Regions from separate parts of the Streptomyces sp. NPDC004134 genome, predicted to be linked through region 1. Evidence: riboswitches for the same ligand, from Rfam matches in the RefSeq annotation. Region 1 holds a riboswitch; the other holds the start of a gene.
What was found. A riboswitch is a leader RNA that binds a small molecule or an ion and turns the genes downstream of it on or off. The one in region 1 is predicted to bind cyclic di-AMP.

Region 1 (5,014 bases):
GAAGTCCGTCTCCGACCTCTACGCGCCGGTGACCGGGGAGGTCATCGCGAACAACCAGGACGTCGTGGACGACCCCGCGCTGGTGAACTCCGGTCCGTTCGAGGACGGCTGGCTGTTCCGGGTGCGGGTCTCGGCCGAGGCCGCCGACCTGATGTCCGCCGCCGAGTACACCGCGTTCACCGCGGGCTGAGCTCCGCCGCCGCAGCCCCGCCCGCCCGCGTCCCTCTCTTTCCCCGGAAGGTCCCATGTCCCTTCTGAACGGCTCGCTCCACGAGGTCGACCCCGAGGTCGCCGCCGCCGTGGACGCCGAACTCAAGCGCCAGCAGTCCACCCTCGAAATGATCGCCTCGGAGAACTTCGCCCCGGTCGCCGTGCTGGAGGCACAGGGCTCGGTCCTCACCAACAAGTACGCCGAGGGCTACCCAGGACGCCGCTACTACGGCGGCTGCGAGTACGTCGACGTCGCCGAGGAGCTGGCCCGCGAGCGGGTCAAGGCGCTCTTCGGCGCCGAGGCGGCGAACGTCCAGCCGCACTCGGGCGCGTCGGCGAACGCGGCGGCGATGTTCGCGGTGCTCAAGCCCGGCGACACGATCCTGGGCCTGGACCTGGCCCACGGCGGGCACCTGACCCACGGCATGAAGATCAACTTCTCCGGCAAGCTGTACGACGTCGCCGCCTACCACGTCGACGCCGAGACCGGCCAGGTCGACATGGCCGAGGTCGAGCGGCTGGCCAAGGAGCGGCGGCCGAAGCTGATCATCGCGGGCTGGTCGGCGTACCCCCGGCAGCTCGACTTCGCCGGCTTCCGACGGATCGCCGACGAGGTCGACGCGCTGCTGATGGTCGACATGGCGCACTTCGCCGGTCTCGTCGCCGCGGGCCTGCACCCCAACCCCGTGCCGTACGCGGACATCGTCACCACCACGACGCACAAGACCCTCGGCGGCCCGCGCGGCGGGGTCATCCTCTCCCGCCAGGCCCTCGCCAAGAAGATCAACTCGGCCGTCTTCCCCGGCCAGCAGGGCGGCCCGCTGGAGCACGTGATCGCGGCCAAGGCGGTGTCGTTCAAGATCGCCGCGTCCGGGGAGTTCCGGGAGCGGCAGCAGCGCACGCTGGACGGCGCCCGGATCCTGGCCGAGCGGCTGCTGCGGGACGACGCCCGCGCGGCCGGCGTCTCCGTGCTCTCCGGCGGTACGGACGTCCACCTGGTCCTGGTCGACCTGCGCGCGTCCGAGCTGGACGGCCAGCAGGCCGAGGACCGGCTCCACGAGATCGGCATCACCGTCAACCGCAACGCGGTCCCGGACGACCCCCGCCCGCCCATGGTCACCTCCGGCCTGCGTATCGGCTCGCCCGCGCTGGCCACCCGCGGCTTCACCGCCGCGGACTTCGAGGAGGTCGCCGACGTCATCGCCGAAGCCCTCAAGCCGGGCTTCGACGAGGCGAAGACGGCCACCCTCGCCGCCCGGGTCACCGCCCTGGCGCAGAAGCACCCGCTGTACCCCGGCCTGTAGCCCGTACGGCCCGGGGGGGGGGGGCGCCCCCCCCCCCCGGCCCCCCCGGCCCCCCCCCCCGCCCCCCCCCCCCCCCCCGGCCCCCGGCCCCCCCCCCGCCCCCCGGGGGCCCCCCCCCCCCCCCCGGGCCCCCCCCCCCCCCGGGGGGGGGCCCCCCCGGGCCCCGGGGCCGTACGCGCAACCCGTCACCGCACCACGCACGCGCACGCCCCACGCAAGGACAAGGGAGTCCCGAGTGGCCATCTCCGTCTTCGACCTCTTCTCGATCGGCATCGGCCCGTCGAGCTCGCACACGGTGGGCCCGATGCGGGCATCCCGGATGTTCGCGCGCCGGCTGAAGAACGAGGGCCTGCTGGCCCACACCGCCGCCGTACGCGCCGAACTCTTCGGCTCCCTGGGCGCCACCGGCCACGGCCACGGCACCCCCAAGGCAGTGCTCCTCGGCCTGGAGGGCCACTCGCCGCGCACCGTCGACATCGAGTGGGCCGAGGGCGAGGTGGAGCGCATCCGCAGCACCGGGCGGCTGCACCTGCTGGGCGCCGAGATAGGGCGCGACCACGAGATCCCCTTCGACGTCGCCGCCGACCTCGTGCTGCACCGGCGCCGCTCGCTGCCGTACCACGCGAACGGCATGACGCTGGCCGCGTACGACGCGGACGGCGGGACGCTGCTGGAGAAGACGTACTACTCGGTGGGCGGCGGCTTCGTCGTCGACGAGGAGGCGGTCGGCGAGGACCGGATCAAGCTCGACGACACCGTACTGAAGCACCCGTTCCGTACCGCGGACGAGATGCTGCGCCGCACCCGCGAGACGGGCCTGTCGCTCTCCTCGCTGATGCTGGAGAACGAGCGCGCCTGGCGCACGGAGGCGGAGATCCGCGGCGGGCTGCTGGAGATCTGGCGGGTCATGCGCGAGTGCGTCGCCCGCGGCACCAGCCGCGAGGGCATCCTCCCCGGCGGCCTCAAGGTCCGCCGCCGCGCGGCCGGCGAGGCCCGCCAGCTCCGCGCGGCGGGCGACCCCGCGGCGCACGCGATGGAGTGGGTCACCCTGTACGCGATGGCGGTCAACGAGGAGAACGCCGCCGGCGGCCGCGTCGTCACCGCCCCCACCAACGGCGCGGCGGGCATCATCCCCGCGGTCCTCCACTACGCGGCGGACTTCGTCCCCGGCGCGGACGACGACACCGCGGTCCGCTTCCTCCTGGCGGCGGGCGCGATCGGCATGCTCTTCAAGGAGAACGCCTCCATCTCCGGCGCGGAGGTCGGCTGCCAGGGCGAGGTGGGCTCGGCCTGCTCCATGGCCGCAGGCGGCCTCGCCGAGATCCTCGGCGGCACCCCGGAACAGGTGGAGAACGCCGCGGAGATCGGCATCGAGCACAACCTGGGCCTCACCTGCGACCCGATCGGCGGCCTGGTCCAGATCCCGTGCATCGAGCGCAACGGCATGGCGGCGGTCAAGGCCATCACCGCGGCCCGCATGGCACTGCGCGGCGACGGCCAGCACTTCGTCTCCCTCGACAAGGCCATCAAGACCATGAAGGAGACGGGCGCGGACATGAAGGTCAAGTACAAGGAAACCGCCCGCGGCGGCCTCGCGGTCAACGTGGTGGAGTGCTGAGGGAGTTGGCGAGAAATCCGCACGCCGCACTCGCCAACTGAGCACCCCCCGTCCGCAATCCGGCGGTGACTCCGAAGAAGTCGTTTCCCTTTGGCCAGTTGACGCCTCGCCGTCTCCGCTGGCGAGCGGTTTCCCCCGCTACGGATTCGTGAATTCCCGCCGTACGGACGCGGCACCAGACAGCCCGGAACAAACGGACTTGTCGGATATTCCCTGCCGGACGATACGCCCCATTTGAAGGATTCGCCCCCGATCGCCCCGTGCTCCTGCCCGATCGGACCTCATGTGTCCGGTGACGCGAATCACGTTCGGCCGCGAGCGCCCGCGGGGGGAATTCACAGTTTCCTTATCCCGAAAGCGAGTTGCGGCCCGCTCCGCTTTCCGCGGCGGCACTCACCCGGCCCGGGAGCCGGTCCCGTATTGGCCGGACGAGTTCCGCAGCTTGTCCGGACCGGAAAGACATGCTTAAGTCTCCGCCAGCCGGGTGGACGCCGAATCCTGCCGCCATCCGGAAACCGTTCCCTAATCACACACGGCAGGAGCGGGGGACCCATAGGTAAGTTGCCGGTCCGTATTCAGGACCGGCTTGGGGTGAAGTCGCACCGCGGTGCGGCCGGGCATCTCCAGCCCGAACCCGACAGCTCACCTCGCAGGCGCTGAGGAGAAACACCCATGCCTGCAAAAGGTAAGCATCGCCGTCCCAAGCTGCGCCTGATCAGCCGCGGCCTCACTTTCGCCGGCGTCAGCGGCGTCGCGATCGCCGCCCCGCTGATCGGCGCGTCCTCGGCCTCCGCGGCCGGCTCCGTCCCCGCGGCCGCCCCCCAGACCGGTGTACGCGCCGAGGCCCCCGCCGCGGCGACCGCCGGCGCGGCAGCGGCCACGTACGCCGTGGTCGCCGGAGACTCCCTGGCGAAGATCGCCGACCGGGAATCCGTGCGCGGCGGCTGGAAGAAGCTGTACGAAGACAACCGCGAGGCCGTCGGCGGCAACCCGCACTTCATCCTCCCGGGCCTTGAACTCGTGCTCGGCGCCAAGGCCGACAAGGCCGACAAGGCCGACAAGGCCGAATCCGAGCCGGGCATGAAGACCGCCAGCGCGACCGTCACGAGCTACCCGGACAACCTCGACGGCTGGATCCGGGAGTCCCTCGACATCATGGCCGAGCACGGCATCCCCGGTACTTACGACGGTATTCACCGCAACATCATGCGGGAGTCCGGGGGCGACCCGCAGGCCATCAACAACTGGGACATCAACGCCGTGAACGGCACGCCCTCCAAGGGCCTGCTCCAGGTCATCGCTCCCACCTTCGAGGCGTACCACGTCCCCGGTACCTCGACGGACAGCTACGACCCGGTGGCCAACATCACCGCCGCGTGCAACTACGCGGCCGACCGGTACGGGTCGATCGACAACGTCTACGGGCCGTACTGACGGACCGGAGAGCGCCGGTGTCCCCACCGGCGCTCTCCACGGGCCTGCGGCCCGTCCCGCCGAACGAGGGCGGGCGGCAGACCCGACGGGCCGGGGAATGCCCCGTGCGCCGGCCCCGGTTCAGCGGGTCCGGGCCGGAGGGTGGGAGCGCCAGTCGCCCAGTTCGTCGAGCGTGATGACGTAGTCGTCCTCGTAGACCTTCCTGAGGAACGGCAGCGGGTTGTGCTCGCCGTCGTCGATGAACTCGCCGCTCCAGGTCGTGAACCAGCTCCAGTCCGCCTCGTAGGTCCGCAGCAGGTCCGGGTCGGGGATGGAGCCCGTCTCGGTCATGGCGACGAGCTTCTCGTCGCCGACGAGGTCGACCAGCTTGTCGTACGTACCGCTGGCCGGTCCGTGGTCGCCGATCGGGGGGTAGGTGTCGGCGCTGATGACGTCGACGACGTCGTCG
Region 2 (5,014 bases), on a different contig from region 1:
GCTTCCTCGAAGACAAGCACGGGATCGCCATCGCCTGGGAGGACACCTGGGGACCACTGCCCACGGCCGCCTTCGCCCGCATCTACGAGTGAAGAGTCGTCGAGTGCCCGTACCGAACGGCTGGTCGGGATCTGCCCGGCTTGCCTGACCCCGTCGCGTGGTCCGGGCGTCGGGCGGGCCGGTTCATTCGTGTGGCTGCCTATTCCGGTCGAAGGGCGGGCAATGGTGGGTGTCTTGTGGTCTGGTTTGGTCTCCGGTCCGTGGTTGCAATTTCAGGGCTCAGGTCACAGCTTGCACTGTGAGACACATCACGATGGCCGAGAGGTGTAGACCGCGGTTGTGCCGGATTCCCGAACGTGCAGTTCGCCGGGCGTTACCGCGAGGTAAGTCGCTGTGGGCGGCGCGGAATCCATGATCGCGGAGCGAAAATGGCGCGCTGCTCATGCGTGTTCGCTCAAGTGGTCGGGTTGGCTGGGTGCAGCAGTTCATCGGGTGACGAGGGAGTCACCCGATTCTCCATATCCGGCCCCCGTTCGAAGAGGACCTATGACCGAGGAAGTCCCCGCAGAGGATCACAGCAGCCCGGTGACGCACGCCATGCTGCACGTCCCGCCCGTGTGCGAGGCGCTGTACCTCGCCAACGCGGACGCGTACTTCACGTACGCCCAGCACTGGCTCGACGACGAGACCGCGGCAGAGGCGATCCACCTGGCGTTTCATCAGATCCGCAACCGCTGGGAGGAACTGGGCCGGCACGGCGACCTGCGGCAGCAGGCGTGGGCGATCCTGCGCCGGGTGGTCGCCTCGTACGTCGAGGAGTCCAAGGTGCGGCGCGAGATCGCGCACGTGCTGGCCGTGTACCAGGAGCTCCTGGAGCAGCAGAACGCGGGCGTCGGGCTGTACGAGGCGATAGCGAAGCTCTCTCCGCGGCAGTTCGACGTGGTGGTGCTGCGCTACCTGTGCAAGTTCCCCACCGACCGGATCGCCTGGTACCTGGGTGTCACGGCCAGCACCGTCGACTACCACTGCCGTCGCGCCACGAAGCGCCTGGAACGGGATCTCGCGCAGTTGCTGAAGAAGGACGGGGACACGAAGTGAGCGAACAGAGCTCGGCGGTGGAACAACTCCTGGCGGGGGCCGGGGAGATGATGCTGGCGGGCCGGCGGCGGTTCGACGTGGCGGCCGGGCTCCGGCGGCTGCAGGAGGGGCCGGCCGGGTATACGGGGCCGGGCACGGACGCCTCTCCGGTGGTGCAGGCGCGGGACGAGTTGTCGGTCCTGGTGCGCTGGACCGTCAACCGGGCCGGGGCGACCGGGTTCGTCGGCCGGCTGGCCAGTCTGCTCAGCGACCACGGGCCGCAGGGCCACGAGACGTGGCTGGAGGTGCCCGACATAGACGGGGCGATCCGCGGCATGCAGGTCTTCGCCTGCATGCTGTACCAGGCGGATCACCGGGAAAGCGCGCAGTTCTGGTGGCAGTTGGCCGCCGGCGCCGGCAGCCGCGCCGCCGCGTACTGCCTGCACCTGCACCACCTCGGTCTCGGCGAGCCCGCCGAGGCCGGCCACTGGCGTACGCAACTGCAGAAGGACGGCGGACCCGACGACGAGTTCATATCCGGCGTGAGCCTGTTCGCCGACTACGTCGACCGCCACTGCGAACCCGGCTGGGAACCGCACATGCACCGGGAAATACAGCGTCTGGCTTCCCGCGAAGACGTCCGCGACGCGCTGGTCTGCCGACCGGAAAGCGAGATCGCCGACCGCTTCAAACGCCACTGCGAACAGCACTGACGAAAGAAGGGTGTCCCGGTGCCCAAGCTCACGCGCCCGCCGGCCAATTCCGCCGTGCGTCCGAGGAACAACCGGATCCGTGTGCACCACGCCCCGGCCTGCCGGCGGAGTTGCCGGTGCCGCACGCGCAGGAGCGAGATCACTACACACCTTCTGCGCGGCCTGTACTACGGCCTCGGTACCGGGCTGGCGGGTCTGCTCTTCTGGTGGGTACAGCAGATGATCTAACTCATTCCCCACGCCGACGGCACCGCGCCGGAGAACGCCGCGCGGTGCCGCCCAGGCGAGAGCCCTTCGCCCTCCGGCTGCCGCGGGCCTCGTACGAGCGGCGGCGACCGCTGGTGCGTGGAGTGCGCCGTGACTTGGGTGCCTGACGGTCCGTCGGTGCTCGACGGTGCCAACTCCCGGGCCTGCGCGGGCTGATGGACCCTCGGCCGCTGTCGTGTCAGTGGTGGCGACTAGTCTTCGGCGACGTGCGCGAGCAGGGAGGGGCAGTCATGGCTGAGGATCCGATCGACCTGATCCGTCTGGAGGGGGACGGCAACAGCGTCGTCCTCCGGATCGACGGGAGGGAGACGCGGAAGCCCCCCGTCGAAGCGGATGTGCTGGTCGGGGAGTTCGTGGTCGAAACGCCGTTCGTCCGCGGCACCCTCAAGACCTGGCTCTTCCCCGAGGACCTGGGGGAGTGGCAGCAGGCTCTGGACTCGCTCGACGCGGGCGAGGACATCGCCTGGCGCGAGGGATCGAGGGCGCCGTGGCTGTACGTCGAGCTCGACGAGGACGACGACAGGTGCCGGGTCACGATCAAGGACCATTCCGCCTCCCTGACGACGGTGACGGTCACCGTCCCCCTGGCCGACGCCTGGTTCGACGACGCGTACCGACGCCTGGACGCCGTCTGGGAGACCTGGCCCCTCGAAGAGGACTGAACCCCGGCCGACGGGATCATTCGGTGACGAAGCCGGCGTGCGCCGCGATGATCCTCCAGCCTGCCCGGTCGCGGCTCCAGGTCCGGGTGTAGCGCATCCGGGCACGCAGCGGCTGCCCGCCGACGGAGCCCTCCAGCGTGCCGAGGAACCAGGTGACTCCGGTGTGCGCCGTAGCGAACACCCGGAGGTCTTCTTCCTCAAGGCCGGTCAGCACCTGGTGGCCGGTCCGGTGGGCTTCCAGGTCGTCGCCCTTCGAGTAGAGGCGTCCGTCGGGACCGGTGAACCGTCCCGCGTCGTCCAGCAGTTCGCCCATTACGTCGACGTCGGAGGCGAGCTGGGCCGCCTGAAGGCGTCGTTCGGCCGCGCGGAGGCTTTCGGTGTGATCGTCGTTCGGCATCTGCCCAGCATGACGGGTCCCGGTGCCGGAGACGTCTCCCCTTCTGCTGATGGCAGATTCTGCCCGGTGCCGGCAGGAAAGGGGTGGCGAGGTGAGGGGTGGCGAGGTGAGGCGGGCCCCTGGAGGCCCGCCCCGACCGTCCCGGGTCGCGTCAGGTGGTTACGCCGTGGTTGGTGAGCCAGGTGAGGGGGTTCTTGGCGGAGCCGTAGTCCGGTGTCGTGCGGACCTCGAAGTGCAGGTGCGGGCCCGTGACGTTGCCCGTGGCGCCGGATCGGGCGATGCGGTCTCCCATGCCGACCGCGGTGCCCTCGGAGACGTCCATCTGCGAGAGGTGGGCGTAGTGGGTGTAGTCCCCGTCGCCGTGTCTGATGACGATCTGGTAGCCGAACGAGTCGTCCCAGCCTGCTTCCACGACGGTTCCCTTGGCCGCGGCCTTGACCGTCGTGCCGACCGGGACGGACCAGTCCTGGCCGGTGTGGCCGTTCTGCCAGTTCGCGCCCGACGCCTCGTAGCCGGCCGTGGGGGTGCTGCCGTCCACGGGCATGACGGCCGTCGGGTCGGGCGCGGCGGTGGCGGTGCCGTAGGAGGCGTTGTCGGCGTTGGTGCCCGGGCCGTCGGCGGGGCCGTCGAGGGAGAGGTCCATGCCGGGGGAGATCAGGTTCGGGTCCTCGCCGATGACGGCTCTGTTGTTCTCGTACAGCGTCTTCCAGCCACCGTCGACGTCCTGCTCCGCCGCGATGACGGAGAGGGTGTCGCCGGAGGTGACGGTGTAGGTGGTGTCCTCTTCCGCGAAGGCGGCGGACGCGCCGATGACCGGCAGGGCGAGGGTGGCGCCCGCCGCCGAGGCGCGGGTGGCGAGTTTGCGGGCGCTGCCGGGGCGGCGCGCCGCGCGGTGGCGGCCGTGAGGGGATGACATCGTACGGGCCTCTTTCTCCGGACGCCTGCGAGGTGAGCTGTCGGGTTCGGGCTGGAGCTGCCCGGCCGCCGGCTTCGGCGGACCTCACCCCGAGCCGTCGCAGGGACGGCGCGGTCCGGCGGGGGCCGGACCCGTGGGTCCCCCGCTCCTGCCCGGCGGTGCGAGCTGATCGGCAGGTACCGCGGCGCCGGGGGCAGGATTCGGCGGTCCGGCGCGCAGCGGGTGTTCGCCTTTCGAACGGGCAGCCACGCTAGGGGGATCATGTGTTCGACGGCAAGGGGGTCACGCGCTCCCGCGGAATAATTGACTCCGCGTCGCGGCGAGTTGACGTCGTGCAGCCGCCAGACCCGGGCAAGCGCTCATTTGCCCGTCGGTCTCCGACAAAGGGCGTGGCGGGTGGTGATGCGTTCACATGCCTGTCCCGGCCGCTGTCCGGGCCACGTTGCCGCGCGCCGCGGCCCCTTCGACGTGATCATGGAGTCGTACTGCCCGCACGCGGTGACGACCGGCCCCTCCGAAGGAATCGATCATGGACACCGATGGCCAGCCCACCTCCGAAACGCTGACGTGCCTGGTCACCGGGGCGTCCGGGTATATCGGCGGGCGGCTGGTGCCGGAGCTGCTCGCGGCCGGGCACCGGGTGCGGTGCCTGGCCCGTACGCCCGGCAAGCTCCGCGACCATCCCTGGGCCGGGGACGTCGAGGTCGTGCGCGGGGACGTCACGGACGAGGAGTCCGTGGGTGCCGCCCTGCGCGGGATCGATGTCGCGTACTACCTGGTGCACGCCCTCGGCTCCGGCGGCGGGTTCGAGGAGACCGACCGGCGGGCGGCCCGCGTCTTCGCCCGGGAGGCGGATGCCGCCGGGGTGCGGCGCATCGTGTATCTGGGCGGCCTTACGCCGCGGGGGGTGCCGGAGGCGTCCCTGTCCCCGCACCTGCGGTCCCGGGCCGAGGTCGGGCGGATCTTTCTGGAGGGGGCCGTG

Region 2: it holds a riboswitch for cyclic di-AMP, as region 1 does, so the genes downstream of both, ACFYVJ_RS00260 (peptidoglycan DD-metalloendopeptidase family protein) here and ACFYVJ_RS23620 (transglycosylase SLT domain-containing protein) in region 1, are expected to answer to the same signal.

Annotation. Positions count from the first base shown of each region.
Region 1 is NZ_JBIAMS010000020.1:8,304-13,317, forward strand. Features, by position in the region: gene gcvH (glycine cleavage system protein GcvH) at 1-190, shown strand, start outside; gene glyA (serine hydroxymethyltransferase) at 246-1,514, shown strand; gene ACFYVJ_RS23615 (L-serine ammonia-lyase) at 1,750-3,132, shown strand; cyclic di-AMP (ydaO/yuaA leader) riboswitch at 3,612-3,803, shown strand; gene ACFYVJ_RS23620 (transglycosylase SLT domain-containing protein) at 3,805-4,566, shown strand; gene ACFYVJ_RS23625 (glycosyl hydrolase) at 4,687-5,014, opposite strand, start outside.
Region 2 is NZ_JBIAMS010000001.1:66,010-71,023, reverse strand. Features, by position in the region: gene ACFYVJ_RS00285 (DUF6461 domain-containing protein) at 1-92, shown strand, start outside; gene ACFYVJ_RS00280 (RNA polymerase sigma factor) at 547-1,098, shown strand; gene ACFYVJ_RS00275 (hypothetical protein) at 1,095-1,790, shown strand; gene ACFYVJ_RS00270 (DUF5959 family protein) at 2,288-2,719, shown strand; gene ACFYVJ_RS00265 (nuclear transport factor 2 family protein) at 2,736-3,116, opposite strand; gene ACFYVJ_RS00260 (peptidoglycan DD-metalloendopeptidase family protein) at 3,268-4,032, opposite strand; cyclic di-AMP (ydaO/yuaA leader) riboswitch at 4,041-4,203, opposite strand; gene ACFYVJ_RS00255 (SDR family oxidoreductase) at 4,562-5,014, shown strand, end outside.